DNA from 3 places in the Marinobacter sp. EN3 genome. Region 1 is predicted to be linked to each of the others. Evidence: predicted binding sites of a transcription regulator. Region 1 holds the regulator's gene; each other region holds the start of a gene.

Evidence for each region. The regulator sigma-54, encoded in region 1, starts transcription at its own class of promoters, with help from an activator protein. The targets are predictions, from matches to a motif close to ANTGGCATNNANNTTGCTNT.
Region 2: the regulator sigma-54 is predicted to act here: its motif matches at 3,467-3,486, upstream of glnA (glutamate--ammonia ligase).
Region 3: the regulator sigma-54 is predicted to act here: its motif matches at 2,237-2,256, upstream of Q675_RS23595 (ammonium transporter).

What each region holds. Positions count from the first base shown of each region.
Region 1 covers NZ_AXCC01000025.1:33,836-43,535, reverse strand. Annotated here, with positions in the region: gene Q675_RS29450 (YhdP family protein) at 1-120, shown strand, start outside; gene Q675_RS29445 (carbon-nitrogen hydrolase family protein) at 131-955, shown strand; gene yjgA (ribosome biogenesis factor YjgA) at 956-1,480, opposite strand; gene mgtE (magnesium transporter) at 1,498-2,859, opposite strand; gene Q675_RS29430 (HPr family phosphocarrier protein) at 2,951-3,220, opposite strand; gene rapZ (RNase adapter RapZ) at 3,227-4,111, opposite strand; gene ptsN (PTS IIA-like nitrogen regulatory protein PtsN) at 4,166-4,636, opposite strand; gene hpf (ribosome hibernation promoting factor) at 4,725-5,033, opposite strand; gene Q675_RS29410 (RNA polymerase factor sigma-54) at 5,107-6,636, opposite strand; gene lptB (LPS export ABC transporter ATP-binding protein) at 6,825-7,550, opposite strand; gene lptA (lipopolysaccharide transport periplasmic protein LptA) at 7,528-8,094, opposite strand; gene lptC (LPS export ABC transporter periplasmic protein LptC) at 8,078-8,677, opposite strand; gene Q675_RS29390 (KdsC family phosphatase) at 8,674-9,243, opposite strand; gene Q675_RS29385 (KpsF/GutQ family sugar-phosphate isomerase) at 9,243-9,700, opposite strand, start outside.
Region 2 covers NZ_AXCC01000018.1:17,722-27,421, reverse strand. Annotated here, with positions in the region: gene dtd (D-aminoacyl-tRNA deacylase) at 1-226, opposite strand, end outside; gene pip (prolyl aminopeptidase) at 334-1,296, opposite strand; gene typA (translational GTPase TypA) at 1,416-3,227, opposite strand; gene glnA (glutamate--ammonia ligase) at 3,621-5,024, shown strand; gene Q675_RS25625 (DUF4124 domain-containing protein) at 5,230-5,754, shown strand; gene glnL (nitrogen regulation protein NR(II)) at 5,998-7,098, shown strand; gene ntrC (nitrogen regulation protein NR(I)) at 7,095-8,525, shown strand; gene ssb (single-stranded DNA-binding protein) at 8,582-9,106, opposite strand; gene Q675_RS25605 (MFS transporter) at 9,164-9,700, opposite strand, start outside.
Region 3 covers NZ_AXCC01000011.1:42,415-52,114, forward strand. Annotated here, with positions in the region: gene Q675_RS23590 (lipocalin-like domain-containing protein) at 1-947, shown strand, start outside; gene Q675_RS23595 (ammonium transporter) at 959-2,167, opposite strand; gene Q675_RS23600 (flagellar motor protein MotB) at 2,397-3,314, opposite strand; gene pomA (flagellar motor protein PomA) at 3,317-4,093, opposite strand; gene Q675_RS23610 (YkvA family protein) at 4,184-4,579, opposite strand; gene Q675_RS23615 (tRNA-uridine aminocarboxypropyltransferase) at 4,655-5,290, opposite strand; gene Q675_RS23620 (phytoene desaturase family protein) at 5,293-6,936, opposite strand; gene Q675_RS23625 (DUF6231 family protein) at 6,927-7,421, opposite strand; gene Q675_RS23630 (DASH family cryptochrome) at 7,418-8,737, opposite strand; partial or broken gene Q675_RS38585 (PAS domain-containing protein) at 8,964-9,695, shown strand.

The DNA of each region.
Region 1 (9,700 bases):
GTGCTCGATAAAATTCTGGGCGACCCGTTGAGCAAACTGACCAGTGCGACGTACAGTGTCACAGGAACCTGGAGTGATCCGGAAGTGGATCTGCGGGGCGTGTTCGATACCGGTGAGTAAGGAGGCCATGATGGTTCAGGTCGCGGCAATACAAATGGTCAGTACCCATGACATCGATGCCAACCTTGAAGAGGCTCGCAAGCTGCTGGCTGAAGCGGCAGGCGCAGGGGCGAAGGTGGCGGTGTTGCCCGAGAACTTCGCCGTTCTGGCCACCGCCCAGATGCTGGAGTGCGGCCGCCGGGAGGCGAGTAGCGAGCCTGTTATCCGTCGCTTTCTGGCCGAGCAGGCCCGGTCATTGGGGCTCTGGATTGTCGGCGGTTCCCTGCCGTTGGCCAGTCGGCGAGATGGTTCAGAGATAACAGATCGGGTGCGCGCCACCTGTCTGGTGTACAACGATCATGGCGAAGAAGTGGCCCGCTACGACAAGATTCACCTGTTTGACGCCATGGTTGAAGACGCCCACGGCCAGTATCGGGAATCGGATACCTTTGAGCCCGGTGATCAGGCGATTACGGTGGATACGCCGGCCGGACGACTGGGCTTGGCGATCTGTTACGACCTTCGCTTTCCAGAACTGTTCCGGGCCTTGAGAGAGCAGGGCGCCGAATGGGTCTGCCTGCCCAGCGCCTTTACCTGGCAGACGGGCAATGCCCATTGGCATGCCCTGATACGCGCCCGCGCCATTGAAAACCAGGTCTGGGTGGTGGCGCCGGGGCAAGGGGGGCAGAACAGTGGCCGGCGAAGAACCTACGGCCACAGCCTGATCTGCGATCCCTGGGGTAAGGTCGTCAGTGAGTTCGACGAAGGCCCAGGCATGGCTTGCGCCGATCTGGACCTGGAGCAACTGCATCAGTTACGAAGCCGTATGCCCGTGTGGGAGCACCGGCGGCTCTGATTACTGCTCGGCGTCGTCGATCCATTCCCGAAGAGCCCGGAACAGCTTCCGGGCCTGGCCGGTATTCTTACCTTTCTCGACTTCCTTGCGGGCGTTGCGGACCAGATTGCGCAGGTGCTGCACGTCGGCCACTGGGCAGTAATCAATAAACTCTCCTACCACCTTGTCGCCTTCGGAAATCATCCGGTCGCGCCAGCGCTCGGCCAGATGGTGTCGGCGGGTATGCTCTTCGCTGCCGGCGTGGAAGGCGTCGATGGCGCGGCCAATGGCTTCGGGGTCGTCCTCCTGGCGCAACACCTTACCAATGTACTGCAAGTGTCGCCGGCGGGCCTCACGCTGGGGAATCCGGCGTGATTCAATGATCGCCGCTTTCAGGGTCTCGCTGATGCTCAGGGTGGCCAGCTGTTCGTCGTTCAGGTCCAGCATGCGTTTGCCCAGATCCTGAAGCGCGTGCATTTCGCGCTTCAGCTGCGATTTGCTGGGGCCAAGGTCGTCCTGGAATTCGTCGTCAAATTGGTCAGTCATGGTAGGTCACAGGTTGCTCAGGCATAGAAAATGGTGGCCAGTCCCAGGAAGGCCATGAAGCCGACGACGTCGGTTACGGTGGTGAGTATCACACTGCCGGCCAGGGCCGGGTCGATGTTCCGGGATTTCAGGAACAGCGGCAAGACGGTGCCCACCAGCGCCGCCGCCACCAGGTTAATCACCAGTGCCGCCGCGATGATGGCACCAATCAGCCAGTCCTGGAACCAGACCACGGCGGCGGTGGCAACCACCACGGCCCAGAGCAGGCCGTTCAGTACCCCGGACAGAAACTCACGGTTCAGCAGCCAGCCCACGTTGGCGCCGCTGATCTGGCCAACGGCCATGCCCCGGATCACCAGGGTCAGGGTCTGGCTACCGGCAATACCGCCCATGCTGGCCACAATAGGCATCAAAACAGCCAGGGCAACGACCTTGGCGATGGTATCTTCGAACAGACCAATCACCGCGGATGCGGTAAAGGCGGTAATCAGATTGATGCCCAGCCAGACCGCGCGCCGGCGGGTGGTCTTCATCACCGGGGCAAAGGTGTCCTCGTCTTCATCCAGACCGGCCATGCTCATCAGGGAGTGGTCGGCATCCTCACGGATAACGTCGACCACGTCATCGATTGTGATCCGGCCCAGCAGCCTGTTGGTCTCATCCACCACAGGGGCAGAAATCAGGTCGTAGCGTTCGAACAGAGTGGCGACCTTGGTATCGGACAGGGACACGGGAATGGGTTCAATGTCTGTGTCCATCACTTCCCGAACGGTAGCCGCGGGATTGGATACCAGCATCCGGGTAATGGGCAGCATGCCGATAAACTCGTCCCGACGGCTGACCACAATCAGGCTGTCGGTCATCGGGGGCAGGCTGCGGTGACGGCGCAGATAGCGCAACACAACGTCGATGCTGATGTCCGGCCGCACCGTGATGGTGTCGGTGTTCATCAGGCCGCCGGCAGTGTCCTCCGGGTAAGCGAGGACTTCCTCTACCCGCTGACGGTCTTGCTCGTCCATGGTGTCCAGGACTTCCTGGATCACCGTGTCCGGCAATTGCTGAAGCAAGTCGGCCAGGTCATCCGACTCGAAATCTTCCAGAATGTCCGCCAGCTCCTGCGCGTTCAGCTGGCTCAGGAAGTAGCTACGAATATCGTCGCCAAGGTACTGGAGGACTTCCCCTTCCAGCTGCTTGTCGACCAGGTTCCACAGCAGAGCCCGTTGGCGTGGTGGCGAAGATTCCAGAAGGTGAGCAATATCGCTGGGGCTCAGACCGCCATTCAGAATGCGGGCCACCTGCTTGAGGGCACCACTGTCCAGCGCTTCACTGAGTGAGCGAAGGCGTTGGCGGGCCTGGCTTTTTTCCAGAATGTCGGTCATTGAACCACCTGCGATCAGAAAACCTTTGCATTATAGCGGAGTTAGGTGGCACACGTGAGAAAGGATTGTAGGTGAATGACGAAACCGGAGGTTATTCTCCTTCACCAAAATAATCGTTGATCAGGGCAGCCAGCGCGTCGATGGCATCCTGTTCGTCCGGACCATCGGCAACCAGTTCCACTTCGGTACCCTGGCTGGCGGCCAGCATCATCACCTGCATGATGTTCTTGGCGTCTACGTCCCGGCCTTTGCCACGGATTCGCACCTTGCTGTCAAAGTCTGATGCGGTGGCCACAAGCTTTGCCGTAGCCCGCGCATGCAGGCCGAGTTTGTTGATGATGGTGATGGGGCGGCAAATCATAGGCGCTCAGATTTCTCCCCGGGTTTGAAGGTGTGGCAGTTCGGTGTGGCGCACCTGCACATTACGGTAATGATCGCGGAAATAGCGCCCGAGCTGCTCACACACATAAACGGAGCGGTGCTGACCACCGGTGCAACCGATGGAAATGGTCATGTAACTACGATTGCTGTCGGCAAACGAGGGCAGCCAGGTATTCAGGAAGCCAGTGACGTCATCCACCATCTGACGGGTCAGCGGTTCCCGTTCCAGAAATTCGATGACCGGCTGATCAGCGCCGGTGTGTTTGCGCAGGCTGGTGTCCCAGTATGGATTGGGCAGGCAGCGTACGTCGAAGACGTAGTCTGAATCCACCGGCACGCCGTGCTTGAAACCAAAGGACTGGAACAGCAGTGCCAGTTCCTGATCCTTGCGGCCGGCCACGCGCTGCTTGATCATGTCGCGTAGCTCGTACATGGAGAGCCCGGTCGTGTTGACGTAAAGATCGGCCAGCTTTGACAGGGGTTCCAGCAATTGCTTTTCGTTGGTGATTGCCTCCCGCAGCGAAGTCTTGTCATCGCTCAGTGGATGCTTGCGGCGGGTTGCGTGAAAGCGTTGCAGCAGTGACTGTTCGTCGGCATCCAGGAAAATGATTTCAACCTCGACACCGGTCTGCTTCAGTTGCTGGTAGATGGTTTCAAAATTGGCCAGCTCGGCAGACAGGTTCCGGGCATCAATACTGACGGCCATTTTCTTCAGCCGGCCCGGTGCTTCCTGGGTGGCCGCCTCCCGGGTTAGCGGGAACAGCAAGCCAATGGGCAGGTTGTCGATGCAGTAGAATCCCAGGTCTTCCAGCACATGCAGGGCCGTACTCTTGCCGGAACCGGATCGGCCACTGACGATAATCAGCTTCATGGGACTGTTTCTCCTTCAATCTGCCTGGCAGCCTGTCCAGATATCAGGCTGATCTCAGTGATGACTTTCCGCCATACGCTGGTAAAGGGTCGCGGGATCTTCACTCTGGCGCAGCCGGGCGCAGAAAGTGCTGTCATTGAATCGCTCCGCCAGTTGGCTCAGTAACTCCAGGTGTTCACTGGTGGCTTCTTTGGGGACGATCAGGGCAAACACCAGATCTACCGGCTGGTTATCGATAGCATCAAAGTCTACCGGCTCTTCCAGAGTCATCAGTACGCCGATGACGCGGTCCAGGCCTTCCAGTCGGCAGTGGGGGATGGCAATACCCTCACCGATACCGGTGCTACCCAGGCGTTCGCGGGAGACCAGATTGTTGAAGATCTGGGTGTCGCTGAGGATTTCATCCTGAAAGTGAATCCGTTCAGCGATGAACTCCAGCACACGTTTCTTGCTTGAGGCCGGCACCTTACAGAGGGTCAGTTCAGGGGCAAGAATATTGTCGATGGTCAGGGATGGCTCGCTCATGGATCGACTGCATGTCCGTAAAAAAAAGGCTGCGGCCGGTTAGCCCCGCCGCAGCTCGTTTCATGAAACACCCGGTAAGGTTCGCGCTTCAGCGACCGCCGTTACCGTGCATCCGGTCTACGTTCTTTTCTTTGTGCTTGAGGATCTGACGGTCCAGCTTGTCGACCAGAGCGTCGATTGCGGCGTACATGTCCTCATTTTCTGCCTTTGCGTGAATCTCACCACCAATCACGTGCAGCGTGGCTTCCGCCATCTGGCGCACCTTCTCGACCTCCAGGGTGACCTGGCAGTTACTGATGTGGTCGAAGTGACGCTCCAGCTTCTCGAACTTGGTGTTGACGTAATCCTTCAGAGCGGGAGTCAGTTCTACGTGATGGCCTGAAATGTTGAGTTGCATAGGCGTCTCCTGTTGTCATACTGCCGGCGTGCTTGCCGGATTGCGTGCCAGTGCATCTTGCACCGGCGAAAGTTTAAACCAGGCGTTTTCGTTCGTTCGAGGGAGGAATATGCATGGTCTCCCGGTATTTGGCCACGGTACGCCGCGCCACGTTGATTCCCTGTTCCCCTAGCATGGCTGCAATTTTGCTATCGCTCAATGGCTTTTTCGGGGTTTCCTCGGCAATCAGCTTCTTGATCATCGCCCGGATGGCTGTAGACGAGCATTCGCCGCCCTCGGCGGTGCTGACGTGGCTGGAGAAAAAGTACTTCAGCTCGAAAATACCGCGGGGCGTGTGCATGTACTTCTGGGTGGTAACCCGGGAAATCGTGGACTCGTGCATTTCCACCGCCTGGGCAATGTCAGACAGAATCAAAGGCTTCATGGCTTCTTCACCCTGATCCAGGAACCCTTGCTGGTGTTCAACGATGCGGGTGGCCACTTTCAACAGGGTTTCATTCCGGCTCTGCAGGCTCTTGATGAACCACTTCGCCTCTTGCAGCTGGTCGCGCAGGTAGGTGTTATCGGCACTGCTGTCAGCCCGACGGATCAGCGACGCGTAACTTGCATTCACCCGGATACGCGGAGCGATTTCCGGGTTGAGTTCAACCCGCCATCGGCCTTCGTGTTTGCGTACGATAACGTCCGGGATAACGTAATCCGGTTCGGCCCGATCCACGACATCGCCAGGGCGCGGGTTCAGGCTGGTGATCAGGGCCAGTACCTGTTTCAGCTGGTCTTCCTTGAGCCGGCTGCGACGCAACAGCTGTGCGTAGTCCCGGTTGCCAAGCAGATGCAGGAACTGGGTAACCACCAGTCTCGCCTGGCGCAGCCAGGGGGTATCCGGTGGCAGCTGGTTGAGCTGAATCAGCAGGCATTCCTGGAGATCCCGAGCGAACACGCCTGGCGGGTCGAAGTGTTGCAGGCGGTGGAGTACCGCTTCCACTTCGTCCAGTTCCAACGGGTCTTCTTCGGTTTCGTCCAGCAGGCCTGCGTGAATGTCCTCGATATCAGACGTCAGGTAACCGCGCTCATCCACGGCGTCCAGCAGCGCGTGGGCAATGGCCTGATCCCGCTCGCTCAGGGGCGTCAGGTTCAGCTGCCACTCGAGGTGATCCTGCAGGGTTTCGGTGGGCGAGTTACGGGTTTCGAAATCCGATTCGTGCTCGTCTTCGCCCTTGCTGGCCGGAGCCGGGGCAGACTGGTAGATGTCATCCCAGGCGGTATCCACCGGCAGATCATCCGGGATGTTGTCCGGAATGTCGTTCTCGGACGACCAGTCTGGGCCGTTCTCGGTTTCGTCCCAGTCCGGGCTCGCGTCCTGGTGGCTGTCGTCCTGGTTGGCCTCAGAGCTGGAAGCTTCACTGTGCTCGTGCTCTTCGCGCTCGTCGCCTTCAGGTTGCTCATCGTCCTCTGAGGTTTCCAGCATGGGGTTGGACTCCAGCGCCTGCTGGATTTCCTGCTGGAGATCGAGGGTAGAAAGCTGTAGCAGGCGTATGGCCTGCTGCAGCTGGGGCGTCATGGTCAGACTCTGGCCCAGCTTAAGCTGTAATGAGGCTTTCATAACCATGGCTCAAGATCCATAACTCATGGGCATCCCGGTTGTTGCTTTGCCGGCGCACAGGCCGAAAAAAATGTTGTACGCTGGTTACTTGCCATTGTCTGTGAACAGTATAAGCAAGTTTTTTGCCGAGTTTACTTGCTACAGATCATCAAAACAATCAGACCTCGGATAAACCCTGTTTTATCAGGTCAGAGCCGGAACTCATCACCCAGATACACTTCTTTCACCTGCTGGTTTGCCAGAATGGCTTCGGCATTGCCGGAGGCGATGATGTGGCCGCCGGAAACGATGTAGGCATTCTCGCAGATGTCGAGGGTTTCCCGAACGTTATGGTCGGTAATCAATACGCCAATGCCTTTATCCCGCAGGTGCCGGATAATGTGCTTGATGTCACTGACGGAGATAGGGTCTACGCCCGCGAAGGGTTCGTCCAGCAGGATAAACGCGGGCTCCATGGCCAGCGCCCGGGCGATTTCAACCCTGCGGCGTTCGCCGCCGGATAGCGCCATACCCACGCTGTCACGGATGTGAGTAATATGAAACTCTTCCAGCAACTCTTCCAGCTTGGCTTCCCGTTCCGCCCGACTCATGCCTTTGCGGGTTTCGAGGATGGCCGTGATGTTGTCCCGCACGGTCAGTTTGCGAAACACGGAGGCCTCCTGGGGCAGGTAACCGATGCCCTTGCGGGCGCGCCCATGCATTGGCAGCGGGGTGATGTCCTGGGTGTCGATGGTGATCCGGCCGTGATCCGCAGGCACCAGGCCCACGATCATGTAGAAGCAGGTGGTCTTGCCGGCGCCGTTGGGGCCGAGCAGGCCGACAATCTCGCCGGAGCGAATTTCCAGAGAAACGTCCAGCACCACTTTTTTCTGCTTGTAGCTTTTTGCCAGATTACTGGCCCTGAGAACTGCCATCCGAACCTTTCCCGTCACTGGATTGAGCTGAATTACGAGGCTGAATCACCATTTCCACCCGGCCGGAGCCGCCGTCGGATGGCGTGCCGCCTTCCGCAGTAACAACGCGGCGAACGGTGTCGTAGTGGATGACGTCGCCCCGGAATACGTTGCCGTCTTGTTCAATAACGGCCTGGCGTTCAAAAATAACCAGGTTTTCATCGCCAGACCAGGTGATGTTCAGGGCCTTGGCATCGGTCGTGCCTTCGCCTTCCTGGCCGGGTTGCCGGTAATGGGCGGGGTTGCCGGCGGCTTCAATCCGGCTGACACCCTGTTGGTTGCGGTAAAGTACCACCCGATCCGCGTCCAGTCGGGTTTCGCCCTGAATCAGTTCGACAGCGCCGGTGTAAACGGCCGTTCCGGCGCTTTCATCCAGGCGGGCCGAATCGGCACTGACCTTTATGGGGATGTCGGAATCCAGGTTGAATGCCGATACAGGGCCGGCCAGCAATGCCATGGCCAGAATCACTGGCCGGCAGAAAGATCGTTTACCTGACGGTTTCATATTGTCCCTCTACCCGGGAGTTGAGTTCGAGAATGCGTTCGTCGATCCAGGCTTTCATGCCGGTGGAGCGGGTGACGCCGAAAGGCTCGGTGATGGTCACCGGCTGGTCGGTGTAGACGGTGCCTTCGCTGTTGTCCAGGGTCAGTGCCTCGGTTTCAAGAACGGCTTCGCGGCCCTCGGACTGTCGGGTCAATCGGACGTCCCCCATAAGCTCCAGCTTTTCATTGTTCTGCAGAAGGCTACCTTCATTGGACTCGACGAGCCAAGGGTCGGGGCTGCCCTCACTGAAAAGCCGGGCTCTCGGCGTGTCCAGATGAGCCGTGCCGGTTTCTTCAAACTGTTCAATTCTGGGGCTTGTTAGATCAATCTGGAGGTTGCCTTGTTCATCCCATGCACGGTATTGGCCGCCCACCACAAAGCCGTCGGGTTCTGCGGGCCCCCGCAGGTCGCTGGCGGCATTCCGTGAGCTGACAGGCTCGTCGCTTTGCCACAGCAAAAAAACGGTTGCTGTTACGGTGGCGGCAAGGGCCAGGGCTGTAATCCGCCGTTTGCCACGATCGCCGAAAAGCCGCTCGGTGATCATGCTGGCTCGTCCAGATAGGGGGCAAGAGTGTTGTCCAGATGCCCTTGAGCCCAGAGCAGGAGATCGCAGGCCTCGCGCACAGCGCCCTGTCCACCGTGGCTGCGGGTACAGTAGTCGGCGTGTTGCTGAACCAGCCAGTAGCCGTTGGGTACCGTGATGCCAAGGCCGGCAAAACGCAGCGCAGGCAGGTCGGGCAGGTCGTCGCCCATATAGGCAATCTGTTCCGGCTTAAGGTTCATATCCCGGATCAATTCCAGCAATGCGATTTTTTTGTCTTCGCGACCCTGCATCAGGTGCGGGATGCCCAGATCCGACATCCGCTTTTCCGTGAGGGGCGAGCGCCGTCCGGTAATCACCGCCACGGTGATGCCTGCCTGCATCAGTTGTTTCAGGCCCAGGCCGTCAAGAATGTTGAAGGCCTTGAGTTCATCGCCGCTGGCACTGAAATAGAGGCGGCCATCGCTCATAATGCCGTCCACGTCCAGGGCGATCAGGCGAATGTCCGAGGCTTTGGCCTTCAGGGCTGCGTCCCAGTGGGTTTGTAACGGATGCGCTGTCTGAGTCATCAAATCACTCCGGCCCGCAGCAGGTCGTGCATATTAATAGCGCCCACCAGGGTGCCGTTTGCGTCGGTAACCGGCAAGGCGTTGATCTTCATTTCTTCCATGATATTCAAGGCTTCTGCCGCCAGGTGGTCTGCCCGGATGGTTTTGCCGTTGCGGGTCATCACGTCCTGGATGGGGGTAGTGTGCACATCCACGGATTTGTCCAGGGTCCGGCGCAGGTCGCCGTCGGTGAAGATGCCCGTCAGGGTGCCGGCGGCATTAACGACCGTGGTCATACCCAGGCCCTTGCGGGTTATTTCCAGCAGTGCCCCGCTCAGGGTTGTGCCCTCGGCAACCTGAGGAATCTGGTCACCGGTATGCATGATGTCGGATACCCGCAGCAGCAAACGGCGTCCGAGGCTGCCGCCAGGGTGGGAAAACGCAAAATCCTCGGCGCTGAATCCCCGGGCTTCAAGCA
Region 2 (9,700 bases), on a different contig from region 1:
CAACGAGCAGAGAACCACCGGCATCCTGAACATTCACGTTCATCCGGCCCTGCTCATCGGGAAAAACTCGATAGGAGAGGATTTTTCGGCACAGATCCTGTACCGCTTGTATTGTGTCATTGCGCTCTACGCCAAGAAGCAAGAGCAACCCGGGACCAATACGGGTAATCGTTTCACCTTCTACGGCCACACTGGCTTCCGAAACGCGCTGGATTAGTCCTTTCATTCAGTCCCTTGAGCGTTGACACCGAGGATTAAATTCATGACACGGAAAAAGTGTATAGACCCCGTGTAACCACCGCAACCCTGCCAGATCAATAAAAGGTCGCATTCTCAGCCAGCAGTGGGAAGACTTCTGGCAACCACATTCTCAACGCCCCGCATCAGGGCATCCACAATCGCCGGCTCGGAGGCGGAGTGGCCAGCATCCCGGATAATCTGAAGCTCCGCCTCCGGCCAGGCCTTGCTCAGCGCCAGGGCATTATCCAGCGGGCAAACCATGTCATAGCGGCCGTGCACAATGACGCCCGGAATGTCCTTTAGCCGCGAGGCATCACGCACGATCTGGTCGGGCTCAAGGAACGAATTATTCATGAAATAGTGGCATTCAATCCGGGCCAGCGCTATGGCCACATGAGGATGCCCAAAATGCTCCACCACCTTGGGATTGGGATGCAGAGTGGCGCACCGCCCTTCCCAGACGGACCAGGCTTTCGCGGCCTGAATCTGTTCCAGCTCATTAGCGCTGGTCAGGCGCCGGTAGTAGGCCGCCACCATATCGTCGCGCTCCACCTCCGGAATCTGGGCAAGGTAATCCTGCCAGTAATCCGGGAATACCCGGCTGGCGCCGTCCTGATAAAACCAGTGAATATCCCGGGGCCGACACAGAAAGATACCCCGCAACACCAACCCCAGAACCCGGTCAGGGTGGGTCTCGGCATAAACCAGACTTAGCGTCGAGCCCCAGCTTCCCCCAAACAGCAACCAGCGATCGATGCCGAGAAAATGCCGAACCGCTTCAAGATCCTCAACCAGTTTGTCTGTCCTGTTACCCTCCAGCTCGGCCAACGGGGTCGATCGTCCGGCGCCCCTCTGATCCAGCAAAATAATCCGGAAACGTTCGGCATCGAAAAAGCGCCGGTGGTAGTCCTCACAACCGCCACCCGGCCCGCCATGAACGACAATCACCGGAATTCCGTCCGGATTGCCGGATTCCTCGAGGTACAGCTCATGGGGATGATCCACCGCCAATCGGTGGCGGGCGTAGGGCTCGATTTCAGGATAGAGGGTCAGCATGAAAAACTCCGTTTCGGGGATAACGGCAGTCTAGCTGAGACAGGCGAGAAAAATACAGGGGCCAGGAAAACAGACGGAAGCGTTTACCGCCTCACAACGATGTCCCGGCCCCTGAGGGATTACTTCTTGTTAGCGCGCTTACGCTCGTTTTCGGTCAGGAGCTTCTTGCGCAGACGAATCGACTTGGGCGTCACCTCAACCAGTTCATCATCGTCGATAAACTCCAGCGCCTGCTCCAGAGTGAACTTGATGGGCGGCACCAGGCCGATCACTTCGTCCTTTCCAGAGGCACGCATGTTGTCCAGCTTCTTGCCCTTGGTGGGGTTAACCACCAGGTCGTTGTCACGGCTATGGATACCGCAGAGCTGGCCTTCATAGATTTCCTGGCCAGGGTCCAGGAACAGCTTACCCCGGCTCTGTAGAGTTTCGAGGGAGTAGGTCAGCGCAGTACCGGTGGCCATGGAAACGATGACACCGTTCTGACGGCTGGTTACGTCACCCATCTTCACCGGGCCGTAGTGGCTGAAGGTGGAGGTCAGGATGCCGGTACCGGAAGTCATGGTCAGGAAGGTGTTACGGAAACCGATCAGGCCACGGGCCGGAATGGTGTATTCCAGGCGGATACGGCCCTTGCCGTCCGGGATCATGTTAGTCATGTCACCTTTGCGCAGCCCCATCTGCTCCATAATCGGGCCCTGGTGCTGCTCTTCGATGTCGATGATCACGTTTTCGTACGGCTCTTGCTTCTGGCCGTCGACTTCCTTGATGACCACCACCGGCCGGCCCACGGCCAGCTCGAAGTTTTCGCGGCGCATGTTCTCGATCAGAACCGACAGGTGCAGCTCACCACGACCGGATACCTTGAACTTGTCGGCCGAGTCGCCTTCTTCAACCCGCAGCGCTACGTTGTGCAGTAGCTCTTTTTCCAGGCGCTCCTTGATGTTCCGGCTGGTCACATACTTGCCTTCTTTACCGGCAAACGGTGAATCATTTACCTGGAACGTCATGGATACGGTGGGCTCATCAACGGTCAGCGCCGGAAGGGCTTCTACGTTGGAGGGATCACAAAGAGTGTCAGATATGAACAGCTGGTCCAGACCACTCACGCACACAATGTCGCCAGCCTGGGCTTCCTCAACTTCCACACGCTGCAGGCCAGAGTGGCCCATGATCTTCAGGATACGACCGTTACGCTTCTTGCCGTCGGCACCGATAGCCACCACCGGGGTGTTGGTCTTCACTTTACCTCGCATAATGCGACCGATACCGATAACACCCAGGAAACTGTTGTAGTCCAACTGGGAGATCTGCATCTGGAACGGGCCATCCAGATCAACCGAAGGCGCTGGCACATGATCAACAATGGCCTGGAACACAGCGTCCATGTTGTCGTCCAGATTCTCATGATCCATGCCGGCGATGCCGTTCAGCGCACTGGCATAGACTATCGGGAAGTCGAGCTGTTCATCGGTGGCACCAAGGTTGTCGAACAGGTCAAACACCTGATCCACCACCCAATCCGGGCGGGCACCCGGACGGTCAATTTTGTTCACGACCACAATCGGGTTCAGGCCCGCTGCGAAAGCTTTCTGAGTCACGAAACGGGTTTGCGGCATGGGGCCGTCGATGGAATCCACCACCAGCAGCACACTGTCCACCATACTCATTACACGCTCTACTTCACCACCAAAGTCAGCGTGGCCCGGGGTGTCTACGATATTGATGTCGTAGTCTTTCCATTTTAGAGCAGTGTTTTTTGCCAGAATGGTAATGCCACGTTCTTTTTCCTGGTCGTTGGAGTCCATTACACGCTCGTTTTCGAGCTCTTTCCGGTCCAGCGTGCCAGACTGGCGCAGCAGCTGGTCAACCAGGGTAGTCTTGCCATGGTCAACGTGGGCAATAATGGCAACGTTTCTAAGCTTATCAATCACAACGGGTATCCTGAAGAAATTAGCGGCGCGCAGTATATCGAAAAGTCCATGGCGATAATATGAAGATTAGTGCCTAATATGTAACCAATCGGGGCTTGCACCATAATTATGCGTTATCAGAGAACTTGCACCACCATGGTGCACTGCAGTGGTGCAATAAGCATGGTCTTCGGCCAGAAAGCTGCGCCACATTAGCCCGAAAGCCTTGTCGCTGCGCTGTTCTGGCGCAGCCGACAAAAACTGGCAAGCCGATTGCTTATGCCAAAGCAGCCGCATAGTGAAGGTAAGGACCACAAGCTTCTGGTAAGCTTCCCTGACCTGAAAAAAGATCGGGCCTCAGAACACTGAACGATCCGGCACAACGAACATGTAAAACCTTACGGAGCATGCACAATGTCCAAGACGATTGATTTGATCAAAGAACACGAAGTCAAGTGGATTGACCTGCGTTTCACCGACAGCCGTGGTAAAGAGCAGCACGTAACCCTGCCCGCCACCGAGGCGGACGAAGACTTTTTCGCTGACGGCAAGATGTTCGACGGCTCCTCCATTGCCGGCTGGAAAGGCATCAACGAATCCGACATGATCCTGATGCCGGACGACGAAACCGCCGTTCTGGACCCGTTCACCGAAGAAACCACCGTCAACATCACCTGCAACATTGTAGAGCCTTCTACCATGCAGGGTTATGAGCGCGATCCCCGTTCTGTTGCCCGTCGCGCCGAAGAATACCTGAAGTCCACCGGCATCGCTGATGGCGCTCTGTTCGGCCCGGAGCCTGAGTTCTTCGTGTTCGATTCCGTCAAATGGAACGTGGACATGCAAGGCGCTTCTTACCACATCCATTCTGAAGAAGCCGCGTGGGTTTCCGGTGAAGACTTTGACCGCAACAACATTGGCCACCGCCCGGGCGTAAAAGGCGGCTACTTCCCGGTTCCGCCGGTCGACAGCCTGCACGACCTGCGTGGTGCCATGTGTGCCGCCATGGAATCCATGGGCCTGGAAATTGAAGTTCACCACCACGAAGTGGGCACCGCTGGCCAGTGTGAAATCGGTGTTGGCGCCAACACCCTGACCCGCAAAGCAGACGAAGTTCAGATCCTGAAGTACTGCGTGCACAACGTAGCTCACGCCTACGGCAAGACCGCCACCTTCATGCCCAAGCCGGTTGTGGGCGACAACGGTTCCGGCATGCACGTGCATATGTCCCTGAGCAAAGACGGCAAGAACCTGTTTGCCGGCGACAGCTACGCAGGCCTGAGCGAAGCGGCTCTGTACTACATCGGTGGCGTGATCAAGCATGCCAAGGCCATCAACGCCTTCACCAACCCGGCCACCAACAGCTACAAGCGTCTGGTTCCGGGTTACGAAGCACCGGTTATGCTGGCCTACTCCGCCCGTAACCGTTCTGCCTCTATCCGTATTCCGTACGTGAACAGCCCGAAAGCTCGTCGTATTGAAGTGCGCTTCCCGGATCCGGCCGCTAACCCGTACCTGGCCTTTGCTGCCCTGATGATGGCCGGCCTGGACGGTATCCAGAACAAGATCCACCCTGGCGATGCCATGGACAAGGATCTGTATGACCTGCCGAAGGAAGAAGCCCTGAACATTCCGAAGGTTGCCGAGACTCTGTCCGAGGCCCTGGACTGCCTGCAAGCAGACCACGAGTTCCTGACCCGTGGCGGCGTGTTCACCGAAGACATGATCAAAGGCTACATCGACCTGAAGCGTGGCGAAGTCGAGCGTCTGAACATGACCACTCACCCGGTCGAGTTCGATCTGTACTACTCCTGCTAAAGCCCTGCACCAATTCGGTGCAGACTATGCAGACTATGCAGACCAGAAGCCCCGCCCCGTGCGGGGCTTTTTTGTGGCCTCAATCCCAGTTCTTAACCAAGACCCACGCCCTTAACGATATGTAACCAAGGAAGCAGGCCACAACATTGAAATGACCTTGCCCGCAATCGATAATCAAAGCAGTTCATTACCACAGGTTATCGCCATGAAAGCACCGTTCGTACTCGCCGCTGGCCTGCTGATGCTGGCTTCGACCACAGCACATAGCGAGGTCTACCGCCACGTTGACGCCTATGGCAACGTCACCTTTTCCGACGAACCCATGGAAGGCGGTGAAGAGGTCCAGGTGAAGCCCGTGACCACCATCACCCTGCCCAAGCCGGAAGCGGTTCAGGAACCCGAACAACTCCGCGAGCGGGTGGAACGTGAGGGCGCAGCCTACCAGGCTGTCTCATTCCAGTATCCGGCCAATGAACAGGCCTTTCACAGCGGCAACGGCAACGTCACTTTCGAGGTTCAAAGTACACCACCGCTGAAGCGGGGCCATAAATTTGAAGTGACCCTGGATGGACAACCGGTCGGGCAAAGCAGCTCAGGCTCAGTAGCCGTCAGCAATATCGACCGGGGCACTCACAATGCGGGCGTTCATATTGTCGATGAAAACGGAGTACGCGTGAAATCCGGCAATTCAATTACCTTCACGATTCACCGCCCATCCGTTCTCAACTAAATCTTATCTGCACCACCATGGTGCAATTGCACCATGTTGTGACCATACTTTGGGCAGCCAAGGGGCAAAATCCGGGCTGCCTGTCGCCTGACCGTTCACTACTGCACCAAGCTACAGCAGCACGCACCGGCCGCTGCGCCCGCTCTGCCCGACCCTTGCCCATTGGCTACCCGACATCACAAAACTGGTTCGCTTTTTGCAGCCACAGGGATACAACCAATGAGTCGAGAACGGAAGCAACGCATGCCATCCCATCCAGTCACCACATCCGGAAGCAGTTACAAGAGCATTCTGGACAGTCTGACAACCGCAGTACTGGTACTTGGCGATGATCTGGCTATCCGTTACCTCAACCCCGCCGCCGAGAGCCTGTTTGAAACCAGTATGACCCGAAGCCATGGCCTCCCCTTACAGGAGGTTCTGGTGGATTCCGAGGATGCCCTGACCACTCTGCATGCCGCGGTGGAGAACGGCCAGTCCTACACCCGCCGGGAAGCTGAATTTGCTTTGATCAGCGGTGCCAGACTGACGGTGGATTATTCAGTGACTCCCATCAGCCTGGACCCGACCGAACTGCTGATCGAGATCCAGCCCCGAGACCGACTGATGCGTATCAGCCGGGAAGAAGACATCATCTCGCAACAGGAGACCACGCGAATCCTGGTGCGGGGCATGGCCCACGAGATCAAGAACCCGCTGGGCGGAATCCGTGGCGCGGCGCAACTGCTGGACCGTGAGCTTTCAGACGACGACCAGCGTGAGTATACCCGTGTGATTATCGACGAGGCGGACCGTCTGCGCAGCCTGGTGGATCGCATGCTCGGCCCGAACAAAGCCCTGAAGATTGCGCCCACCAATATCCACGAAATTCTGGAGCGGGTCCGTACTCTGATTGAGGCCGAAAGCAAAGGCCGAGTGCGCCTGAGACGCGACTACGACCCGAGCATCCCGGAATTTCCCGGCGACAAAGAGCAACTGATCCAGGCCTTCCTGAACATCGCCCGCAACGCCATGGAGGCGGCGTTCGAAAACGAAGCCGCAAGCGGGCGTTCCGCAACGCCCACCATTACCTTTCGCAGCCGGGCCTTGCGGCAGTTCACCATCGGCCATCGTCGCCACCGGCTGGTGTGCCGGGTCGACATCATCGATAACGGCCCGGGCATCCCGCCGGAGCTGGTGCAGAACATCTTCTACCCCATGATCAGTGGTCGGGCCTCGGGCACCGGACTCGGCCTTTCCATTACCCAAAGCATCATCGGCCAGCATCGGGGGCTGGTGGAGTGCGAGAGTGAGCCCGGAAGAACCGATTTCATCATCTTCCTGCCTCTGGAGGACAGCAAATGAGCCAACCGGCAAACGTCTGGATTATCGACGATGACAGAAGTATTCGATGGGTGCTGGAACGCGCCCTGAGCCAGGCGGGCATGCAACCGCGCGTATTCGACAGCGGCGACAGCATCATGATGCGGCTGGAACACGAGCAACCGGACGCCATCATCAGCGATATCCGGATGCCAGGGGTGGATGGTATTACTCTGCTCTCCCAGATCGTCGAACTGCATCAGGATGTGCCGGTTATCATCATGACTGCGCACTCGGATCTTGAAAGCGCGGTGACCAGCTACCAGACCGGCGCCTTCGAATACCTGCCCAAGCCCTTTGATGTGGATGACGCAGTAGCACTGGTAAAACGGGCCGTTGCCCACAGCCATGAAAAACGCGCCGCCAGCGAACCCCAGGCCGATGCTACACCACGCAATACTGAAATTATCGGTGAAGCCCCGGCCATGCAGGAGGTTTTCCGGGCCATTGGCCGGCTGTCTCACTCCAACATCACCGTACTGATCAACGGTGAGAGCGGCACCGGTAAAGAACTGGTGGCCCAGGCCCTGCACAATCACAGCCCCAGAGCACGAAACCCGTTCATCGCCCTGAACATGGCGGCAATTCCGAAAGACCTGATTGAATCCGAATTGTTCGGCCACGAAAAAGGCGCCTTCACCGGCGCCGGCGCCGCCCGCCAGGGCCGCTTTGAACAGGCCAACGGCGGCACCCTGTTTCTCGACGAAATCGGCGACATGCCCGCCGACACCCAGACCCGCCTGCTGCGGGTGCTGGCCGATGGCGAGTTTTACCGGGTAGGCGGTACCACCCCCATCAAGGTGGATGTGCGCATCATCGCCGCAACCCACCAGGACCTGGAAAAACTGGTACAGGCCGGCAACTTCCGGGAAGATCTGTTTCACCGCCTGAATGTGATTCGCGTGCACCTGCCCAAGTTGGCCGAACGCCGCGAAGACATTCCACGACTGATGCAGCACTTTCTCAAAAGAGCAGCCAAAGAACTGGCAGTAGAACCCAAAATCCTGCGCCCGGATGCCGAGGAATACCTCACCACCCTGCCCTGGCCCGGCAACGTCCGCCAGCTGGAAAACACCTGCCGCTGGCTGACCGTCATGGCCAGTGGCCGGGAGATCCACATTGATGACTTGCCCCCGGAACTGCTGCATCAAGCGGAAAACGAGCATGCTGCTACCGGTCTGACCTGGCAGGAAGGTCTGAGGAACTGGGCAGAACAGGAACTGAAGCGCGGCAAGAAAGGCATACTGGACAGCGCTGTGCCCGAGTTTGAGAAAATCATGATCGAAACCGCATTGAAGCACACCGGCGGCCGCCGCCGGGATGCCTCCATCCTGCTGGGCTGGGGGCGGAATACGCTGACCCGGAAGATTAATGAGTTGGGGATGGATCAGCCGGAAGGGGATGACTGACCCCCACCCGGCTGCTGCTCAGCTCTCTCGCTTGTAGTTTATCCGTATGCTCTCGACTAAAACGGAATATCATCGTCAAAGTCATCAATCGGCTCTGGCATGCTGTTGCTAGGCTGCTGCGACGGCGGGTTGTTGTAACCACCCGAAGGCCCACCCTGTTGCTGCGGCGCATTGTATTGTGACTGCTGCTGAGGCCGTCCCTGGGGAGCGCCCTGATTCATGCCACCCTCGGAACCGCGGCTGTCCAGCATCTGCATCTGGCCATTGATATCCACAACCACTTCGGTGGTGTATACATCCTGACCTTCCTTGTTCTGCCATTTCCGGGTCTGCAGCTTGCCCTCAATGTAAACCTTGGAGCCTTTGCGCAGGTATTGCCCAGCCACTTCAGCCACCTTGCCGAACAGCACAACCCGATGCCACTCAGTTTTCGGCACCAGCTGTCCGGTCTGGCGATCCTTGTAACTCTCGTCTGTGGCAAGGTTCAGGTTGACCACGGCATTGCCGTTGGGGGTATAGCGGGTGTCCGGGTCCTGCCCCAGGTTACCAATGAGAATTACCTTGTTTACGCCTCGTGCCATCGTATGCTCCTGATCATGTTTTGCGGAGTGCCAGCCATCCATGCCAGCATCCTGTGTTTAAGAACTCTTACCCTGCCGGACAAAGTCAAAGTCCGCAAGCTGATCTTCCCGAAAATGCTGACGGTCCACCTTCAGGTAGGCTGTGGATGCATCCTCAACAATCACAACATCCTGCACGCCCGGCAGCTTCCGTAGCTGGCGGTCTACCTCATCGAAGGTATTTTCCAGCGCATCTCTCAGCTCCACAACCAGGCTGGTCGTGTAACTCGGGGCCGGCATGGTTAACGCTGCCAGCAGCCACACCAGGAGGCAGCCGGCCATCAACCAGAGCACCCCCTCAACGCCGGTATTCTGCAGCAGGTACCCTCCCAGGGCCCCGCCCAGAAAAGCACCAAAAAACTGGGAGGTGGAATAAACCCCCATGGCCGTTCCCTTACTGGCAGCGGGAGCCTCTTTACTGATTAACGAAGGCAGACTGGCTTCCAGAAGATTGAACGCCATAAAGAAGAAAAATAGCACACCCCAGGCCGCCCAGAGGCTGGCATTTACCTGGGTCAGCGTTGCCGTTGCCGCTGTTAGCAAGGCAATGGCCAT
Region 3 (9,700 bases), on a different contig from region 1:
GAGACCGGCTGTCCTTCCCCGCCGATTTCGGCCCTCATCCCCAGCACCGCATTGAATGGTGGTATCTCACCGCGAATCTGGAAACCGAAAACGGCAGGCCGCTGGGTCTGCAATGGACGCAGTTCCGGCAGGCCTTGACCCCGAGGTCCGTTGAATCCGAACCGCCGAAGCCGGCACTTTGGCCTCTGGAGGCTGCCTGGATGGCTCACGCAGCGGTGAGCTACAGCGGTCAGCACCGCTTTGCCGAAAAGCTGGCCAGGGGTGACGTCGGGCATGCCGGGGCCACCGCCCAACCCTTTTCAGTCTGGCTGGATCACTGGCGCCTGAGGCCAGCGAGCGGACACGTTGGCTGGCGGCTGTCGGTCGCTACAGAACACTGGTCCTACGATCTGTTGTTGCAGCCGCAAGGTGATCCTGTGGCTCATGGTGACGACGGTTTCAGCGCCAAATCCGCCAGTGGCGAAGGCTCCATGTACTTCAGCCTGGTAGATCTGAAAATTGAGGGAACGGTTACCCTTGAGGGTGACACGTTGAGGGTGGCGGGCACTGGGTGGTTCGACCGGGAGTGGAGCAGCCAGTTTCTCAAAGCCGGACAGCAGGGCTGGGACTGGTTTGCCCTGCATCTGGATTCGGGGGACAAGCTGATGCTGTTCCAGTTGCGGGAAACACAACAGGCATTCCGCTCGGGTACCTGGATTCCAGCCACGGGCGAGCCGGTGGCGCTGGGGCCGGAACAGATCGGGCTGACCTCTGTGGGCCAGCCAGCCGGTTATCCGCGCCGTTGGCAGATAACCCTTCCGGCTTTCGACGTGAACCTTGAGGTCTCCGCGCCGGCAGGGGATTACCGGAATTCCGGGCTCTATCCGTATTGGGAGAGCCCGGTTTCCGTCACCGGAAGCCATTCCGGCGTGGGTTACATGGAGCTTACCGGTTACCAGGCACAATAAGGCCCGGAAACTCACTCAACGGCATTGGCACCGATACGGTGAATGCTGAGGTCGGCACCGTTGAACTCTTCTTCCTCTGTCAGTCTCAGGCCGCTAATGGTTTTGATGGCACCGTAAACGATGAGCCCGCCGGCAAAGGCCACGATCACACCGGCCACCGAGCCAATAATCTGCGACATCAGGCTGACGCCACCCAGGCCCCCGAGCGCTTCCTGGCCGAAGATACCGCAGGCAATGGCGCCCCAGACACCGCATACGCCATGCAAGGGCCAAACACCCAGAACATCATCCAGCCGCTCGATTTTCGCCTGTGCCCACTCGAACAGGTAGACAAAGATGGCGCCGGCCACGCCCCCGGTAATCAGGGCGCCAACGGGGTGCATCAGGTCTGAGCCGGCGCACACCGCCACCAGTCCGGCCAGCGGACCGTTGTGAATGAAGCCAGGGTCTTTGCGGCCGAGCAGCATGGAAGCCAGAATACCCCCCACCATGGCCATCAGGCTGTTGACCGCGACCAGGCCACTGATGCCGTCCAGAGTCTGGGCCGACATGACGTTAAAGCCGAACCAGCCCACGGTCAGAATCCAGGCGCCGAGGGCGAGAAACGGAATGTTGGAAGGGGCAAAGGCCACGACCCGACCGTTGCGATAGCGACCGGTGCGGGCGCCGAGCAGCAGCACCGCAGCGAGAGCAATCCAGCCACCGACAGCATGCACCACAACGGAGCCGGCGAAATCATGGAAGGACGCACCAAACTGGTTCTCCAGCCAGGCCTGGAAACCAAAGTTCCCGTTCCAGATCAGGCCCTCAAAGAAAGGATAGACGAAGGCCACGATCAGGCCCGAGGCAATCAGCATGGGGTAGAAGCGGGCACGCTCTGCGATACCGCCGGAAACGATCGCCGGAATGGCCGCGGCGAAGGTCATCAGGAAGAAAAATTTGACCAGTTCATAGCCGTTGGCGGAGGTGAGTTCGGCGGCGCCATTGAGAAAGTGCCCGCCATAGGCGATGTAGTAGCCGATGAAAAAATAGGCGACTGCGGATATGCCGAAGTCGGTCATGATTTTAACCAGGGCATTGACCTGATTTTTATGGCGAACAGTGCCCACTTCCAGGAACGCAAAGCCGGCGTGCATGGCCAGCACCATAATGGCGCCAATCAGAATGAAGAGCGTGTTGGCGCTCTCGGTCAGGGTGTGTACGGCACTCGTGATATCCACGGGTTTTTCTCCTGAGTGTTTTGATTACGCGGCTTCTGATGAGCCGTTGTGCATTGTTGGGGTGCGACTTAAGCAAGTGCTGTTCCAAAACAATGCATATCAAGTACTGCAGGGGGGTTGGAGAACCTGAGGGCGCCGAGGGAGGTATTTATCTGCGTCAAAGTGCACCAGAGGCGTGCGCATCAAGGGCTTGTGCACCAATCTGGATAGGGCGCGAGGCAAGGTTTTACTACCAGGTAATCTCGCTGGGCGTATCCCGACCGGGCTCAATGCCAATAATGGCTTCTTGCGACTCGCTTTCGGAACGAATCAGCTCGCGAAGGCGCAGTTCCTGCTCTTCCATGGGCTCTGACAGATCGATAACGATTTCAACCCGCCGGTTCTTGGCTCGGTTTTCCGGCGAGGTGTTGGGTACCCGTGGTTCGGTGTCGGCCAGACCGGTCACCCGGATGCGGTCCGGAGTCACCTGCTCCCGAGCCAGCAGAACATTAGCCACCGCGGCGGCACGGGCTGCGGACAGGTCCCAGTTACTGTAGAAACGTTCGGTGCGGATGGGCACGTTATCGGTATGGCCTTCAATGGCGAGGTCGCCGGGCATGTCGGCCAGAACCTCCGCCATATCCAGAAGCAGGCCTTCGAATTCCCAGGTCAGTTGGGCTGAACCTGAGGCAAACGAGCCCTTCTCCTCAATGCGAATGATGATGCGGCGCTGATCTTCCGAGACGTTGATCCGGCCATCCAGAATCGCCGGTTCCAGCACTTCAAGAATCCGGGCCATGTTGGCGTCCATCTGTTCCTGGATGGATTCCTCAATGGCTTTCTCTTCGGGGCTTTTCAGAGTCTGGATTTCGGGCTGTACGTCGGTGGTGGTCTGTTTGACTTCATTGACCACCGTGGGCTCTGGCGGCGCCGGCGAAAACTTGTCGAAGATCGGGCTGGTGCCCTGAGGGATCTCAAGCGCAGGCACTTCCCGCTGCACTCCGAAGGCCTTGGAGAGTTCACCGGCGATCTGTTTGAACTTCTGGGCGTCGATTTCCGAAAACGACAGGAGCAATACGAAAAAGCACATCAGCAGCGACATCAGGTCGGCAAATGTGACAACCCACGCAGGAATCCCGGGCTTTTCCTCTTCTGGCAAATCATCCATGTTTAACCGCCTGCCGTTTCCGCATCGCCGTTTCTGGCCCGCTCTTTGGGCGAAAGATAGCTGGACAGCATCTGCTCGATAATGCGCGGGTTGGTGCCTTCCTGGATGGCGACGAGGGCGTCAATATAGAGCGATTGCATGCGGGCCTCCTCCGTCATGCGCAGGGACAGCTTGTCGGCAATGGGGGTAGCGATCATGGTGGCGATCATGGCGCCGTAGAGCGTGGTCAGCAGGGCTACGGCCATGGCCGGCCCGATGGACTTGGGATCTTCCATATTGGACAGCATCTGCACCAGGCCAATCAGCGTGCCAATCATACCCATGGCCGGAGCCACATCTGCCATGGCGGTGAACACTTTTGCGCCCGACCGGTTGTGTTCCAGTGTCATCAGGCGTTCCTTGTTGAGGAGCTGCTTGATGGTGTTGCCGTCCTGTCCGTCCACCAGCATCTGAATACCCTGGCCCAGGAATGGACTACTGACCTCCCTCCCTTCGATACCAAGAACGCCCTCTTTTCGAGCGATGCTGGCAATCTCCACCAGTTCTTCGATGCTGGCCTGAGTTTCGGGCAGTTTGAATTTGAACGCTCGGGCTGCCACCTTGAAGGCATCAAAAAACTGGGCAAGACTGAACTTGGCCAGTACTACCAGCAAGGTACCGCCAATCACAATCAGCAGGGATGGCGGATTGATGAACATGCCTGGCGATGCGCCCAGGATAATGGCCGAAGAAATCAGAAGAATGGCGCCGACGAGGCCGATAAGGGTGGCGAAATCCACAGTAACTCCAGAACTGTGCAGGTGACGATTAAGGGGGCGGGAGAATACTCCCTGGTTGATTATTAATCAATGCCCGGTTGGTCCCTCATCCTATGATGAGTGAAGCTCCTTCCATGCAGCGTAGCGGTGCAGATCGGATTCGACCAGTTTAAGGCACAAGGCAACCACACCGGCATCATCAACCAGGCCGAAGCCGAAGATCAGATCCGGAATCAGGTCCAGCGGATTCAGCACGTACAGCAACGCTCCGGCTACCGCAGCGATGGACTTCCAGGGTATGGCCCGGTAGTGGCCGTACCAGTAATCGCGAATCAGCGAGAACATCAGCTTGATATCGGTAGAGAAACGATTCAGCCTGCCGCTGTTTTTGACTTTCTCTTCAACGGCTTTTTGTCGTTCAAGCAGGGCCTCAAGGTCGCCTCTGTGAACCTTGGCACTTTGCTCTTTCAACTCGTTTGCAGCCGTTTTATCTGAGATCCATGCCATACATTGTCACCACTTTGCTCAGCGATTGCCTCAACATAACGAAATCGTGCTGGTTCGTCACCTTCCCAGGCCATTTCAATAATTCGTGAGACTTCCTGGGAGTTCAGGATCGGGCGCTTCATGGTTTTTGGTTTTGTGGTGGTCCGGAACGAAGGCCAGCCGTTTTCGAATCAGTACGTCCTGAGCTCTGAGTAATGGCTCGGTATCTGTGGCCGGCTCGGTCAATGTAAAAAGGTAGGCGACGGCTTCTGCGGTTGAGAGTTGCCCGGCCTTTGGGGCCTTTCGGATACGGTAACGCGAAGCCGGTGGATCAGAGAAATGAAAGCAGGGCAACTGCCGGAACTGCGGGTTCAGGTGCAGGATTTTAGCGGCTTTACGCCAGGTGCCGTCCAGAACCAGCCACTGGTCGATCTGGGCTGCCGCGTTGCTCTCCACGGGCTGACTGTCAGCACATGGAAACAGCAGTCCGGTGCGGGTTCCGGTTAACAGGCGCTCCAAGCCTTGACCGGAAAACGACTCAGGGCTCTCGCCGACCAGTACCTCCAGCCGGGTCAGACACTGCTGAAGTACTCGCACAGTACCCTTGCTGTGACCGACTTCTGACGGGTGCTGCAAAATGATGACGCGATGGCGGTTGTCGACCTGCTCGCAAACCTCGCATACGCAGGTGTTCGGGTGCAGGCCGCAGCGGGTACACAGTGCTCTGGCCACGCTTAACCCACGAAAATGCGCTTGGCCAACCCCGCGCCTTTCAGGCCGCGAACGGCCAGGGTTGTAACCAGCCCGCCGATCATTGCCCCGACCACGCCACAGGTAAGAATATCCTGCCCGGTCAGGTACAGTCCGGGGATGTCGGTTTTCGGCCTCAGCCAGCGTTGCTCGAAACGTTCTGGCGTGTGGTCCAGCCCGTACAGCTCACCCTGCTCATAGCGGCAGAACCAGGCGGTCGACAGTGGTGTGGAGGTTTCCACATAGTCTACTTTACCTCGAAGCTGGGGCAGTTTTTCGTACATGACTTCCAGAAGCTGCTCGGTGATCCGAGCCTTCAGAGCCTCATAATCCTCGCCCCGTTTGCCCCAGGTGGAGCCCTGCCACGGCTCGAACATTTCCCAGGTGGTGGGCGCCACAATCTCGATGGTGGAGGTTCCGGGCCAGCGGTTCTGGTAGTCCGGGTCTTTGGCTGCCGGGAACGAGATGTAGAATACCGGGAAAGAGGTGTTCCGGGGATCTTTCAGGAATTGCTCCACGTTGCCATCGTGGTCGGCGCTCGGATAAATCCAGAAGTTGGTGCGCGGCAAGCCGAGCTGGTCGGGCGTGCCTTTCAGGCCTATATACAGGCCGATATGGGGCATTGAGGGTTTGATGTGTTCCCGGCTGCCAGGATAGCCAATGCTGTCTGCGACAGACTCGGGTAAAAGCCGTTCGAAAGTATTGATCACACCGGCGTTGCTGATCACCAGCGGTGACCGGATATCATGGCCATCGGCCATGCGCACACCCACGGCTTTGCCCTTTTCGACCAGGACCTCTCTCACGTCGGCGTAGGTGAGCACGTCACCACCGCCGGACTGAATCACCGGGATGATGGTTTTGGCAATTTCCGAGGCACCGCCCACCGGGTAGAAACCACCGTACAGGTAATGTTTGGCAATGAGCGCGTGCACCATGAAGCTCGACTGTTTCGGGGTCACCCCGCAATCGCCCCACTGACCGGTAATGGCGCCAATCAGCTCTTCGTTGGCGGTGAGTTCCCGCAATACGTCATAGGTGGTGCGGTTGAAACAGTCCGGCAGTACCGTTTTCAACCCTCTGGAAACCAGTGGCGCAGCCAGCGCGGGCGAGAGTTTGGACAGGGTATACCATTGCATGCCATCGGCCACTTTTCCGAGCAGAGCCAGGTAACGGTCGATGGCCTCTTCTTCGTCCGGGAAGGACGCCAGTAGCGAGTGCCTCAGGCCTTCCTTGCCGGCCCTGAGGTTGACCACTTTGTCGCCCAGAAAGAACCGGTCGTAGTTCTCATCCATCGGAGCCCATTCGAGCTTGCCGTCGGTGATGTAATCGAACAGCCGGCGGCCGAGGGTGTGGCGCGCGCCCATGTCGCCTATGTAGTGCACGCCCACATCCCACTCGTAGCCATTACGGGCGTAGCTGTGGGTGTAGCCACCGGCGGTGTAATGCTGTTCCAACACCAGTACTTTGTAGCCGGCTTTGGACAGGCAGGCGGCAGTGGTCAGACCGCCGATACCGGAGCCGATCACTACCGCATCATAGGGCCCATCGAGCCGGCTCGCGCGGTAACGGGTACCGATTCGGATTGTACTGGGCTTCAAGGATTTCGAATTTGTATCTACCACCACGCTTTTCCCCACATTTCCGGATTGGCCCAGTTATCGGGATTGTTCCAGGCCCGTTTATGATTGTAAGTATCCAGATTGTAGGTATAGAGCGTGAGTGCGCGGTTCTCGCTTTCGATATCGGCGTGACGCTGAAAGCCCAGGGCAATGAAGTCGGTAAAACCCCAGTCTGTGGTTTGGGGCACCAGTACCGCAATCTGGTGGGTGCCATAGTTGCGTAACTGGCCCAGTAAAAGCGCCCCTTCTTCGTAGGGGAGGTGTTCAAGGGTGTCTGTGATGATGGCCAGGTCAGGCACGGAATCCAGTGGCAGTCGGGCGTTCGGGTCCGCGGTGTCCAGCGCCAGCAAGCGAACGGCTTCCCGTTGCCCGTGCCACACCTCGCTGACCCGGCTGGCGGTGTCGCCGCAATACAGAAGGGTGTCTGGCTGGCTGGTATCCAGAATCCGGGCCAGTACTCTTTCTGGTTGGCTAACAGGTATTGTCATCATATTGGCCAGTCTGCTGCGTCTACGGTATGCAGGCCCACTGGTTGTTGAGCCTCTCCCTGCCAACGATGTACGAAGGCTCCCTCAGGATCGTACTGTTGCGCCTGCTTGTCCAGATTGAACTGTCGAAGCCCGCGGGGATCGGCGCCGACGCCGGCCAGATACTGCCAGTTTCCGTAGTTACTGGCCACGTCGTAATCCACCAGTTGCTGTTCGAACCAGGCAGCACCGTAACGCCAGTCCAGTTCCAGTTCATTGATCAGGCAGCTGGCCACCAGTTGGCGTGCGCGATTACTGATGTAGCCGGTTTCCCGTAACTGATTCATGGCCGCGTTGACTATCGGATACTGGGTATTGCCCTCGCACCAGGCCTTGAATCGATGGCCATAGAAGGTCACCGGGCGGCGTTTACGTTGAACGCCATCGCGGCTAAACAACCGCCCCCCGTGTTTAAGGGCATACCAGTAGAAATACTCGCGCCAGAGCAGCTCAAACCAGAGCCAGTAGGTCGAATCGTTACGGGTCTGCTGACGTTCGTATTGTTCGATGGCGGCAACCACCTCCCGCACTGACAGGCAGCCGTTCGCCAGCCACGGGGAGAACTTGGAGGATGAGCCCCAGTCGTCCAGCGCATTGCGGGTTTCCTTGTAGTTGGCAATGCGATGTTGTCCGAATACGAAGGCTTGCAGCTGTGCCAGGCCGGCTTCCTCACCGCCGGTGAATGGTGACCGATGTATCGGTTCCGGTATCGGCGGGCACCGGCCCCGGTTATCTTCGGGGAATCCCGGGGGTGGTGGCAGTGCGCTGACGGTTCGAATCCTGAGGGTGTGGTCCGGTTGCTCAGCTTTCTCCACCTGCTTGCGGAATTGCGAGAAGGTATCGGGCAGCTCTGCCAGTTCCATGGGAAGCTGGCCTTCCGCAAACATGCCCAGGGTTTCGAACTGCTGAAACGTCACTTCCGGCAGGCGGGTTTTGAGGGCCTGCCACTGCGCGGCTTCTTCGGTGCCGGGTAGGCGTGAGCGGATCAAACGCTGCACGCCGTGCTCCCGGGCCAGCTCTGGCAGAACGATTTCCGGTTCGCCCCAGGCGATATGAAGTCGTTGCCCCAGGGGCCGCAGGCTCCGTTCCAGTGCCATCAGACTTTGCCACAGGAAGCGCCAACGATGATCACCCAGTGCACGGCACTGAAACCGGTCACCGGTAAACCAGCGCGGGTCTACGACAAAGACACACAACAGCATGTCTGAACGGGCCGCGGCCAGCAAGGCCGGGTTGTCGTGCAAACGAAGGTCGCGGGTAAACCAGTAAAGTGTATGCAACGTAAATGCCCCTCTGAATACGACTGACTGTACGGATTTTTACGTCTGCGTGCGGATTTGGTTTCCCTGAATAATGCACGCATTCATATGCGTGTCGGTGCGAGAACGATTCTCCGGAACGTGCCGCCCAAAACGAGCTTCTAACCCACAGAACAGGATGTCCGTGGCTTTTTGACCTGTGCAAGAGTAAACGACGATGTTCCTGACCCGAAAGAAAAAGCAAGACATGGCCGATTGCCAGGCCCGTGCCAGCCAATGCCAGGCTGTGTACAGCGCTATCCGCCACTCGGTGGCGACGATTGAATTTACCACGGACGGGTTGATCGTCGATGTAAACGACCGTTTCCTTGAGGTGGTGGGCTACCGCCGGGATGAGGTGGTGGGAAAACACCACAGCCTGTTCTGTGATCGTGAAGTGGCAAACTCGGCGGAGTACCGGAAGTTCTGGGATTCGCTCCGGGCCGGCCAGGCGCAGACGGATACCTTCCTGCGCCGGCGAAAGGATGGCCGTCAACTCTGGCTGGAGGCAACCTATTTTCCGGTGCACGGGGATGATGGCCGGGTTCAGCGGGTAATGAAAATTGCCTCGGATGTCACTGAGAAACAGGAGCACTTGCGGGACCAGCAGGCGGTCTTTGAGTCCGTCGACCGCTCAATGGCGATCATCGAGTTCGAGCCGGACGGTACCATCATCACCGCCAATGCCAATTTCCTTGCCGCGACCGGTTACCGTCTGAGCCAGGTTGAGGGCAAGCACCACCGGATGTTCTGTGATCCCGGTTTTTACCGGGACAATCCCGATTTCTGGAAGGGGCTTGCCGGTGGCCAGTTCCGCAGTGGTCGTTTTCACCGCCTGCGCTCAGATGGCAGTGATCTGTGGCTGGAAGCCAGCTACAACCCGATACTGGATGAGCGTGGACGTGTCATCAAAGTGATCAAGTTTGCCAGTGACATCACCGAGCG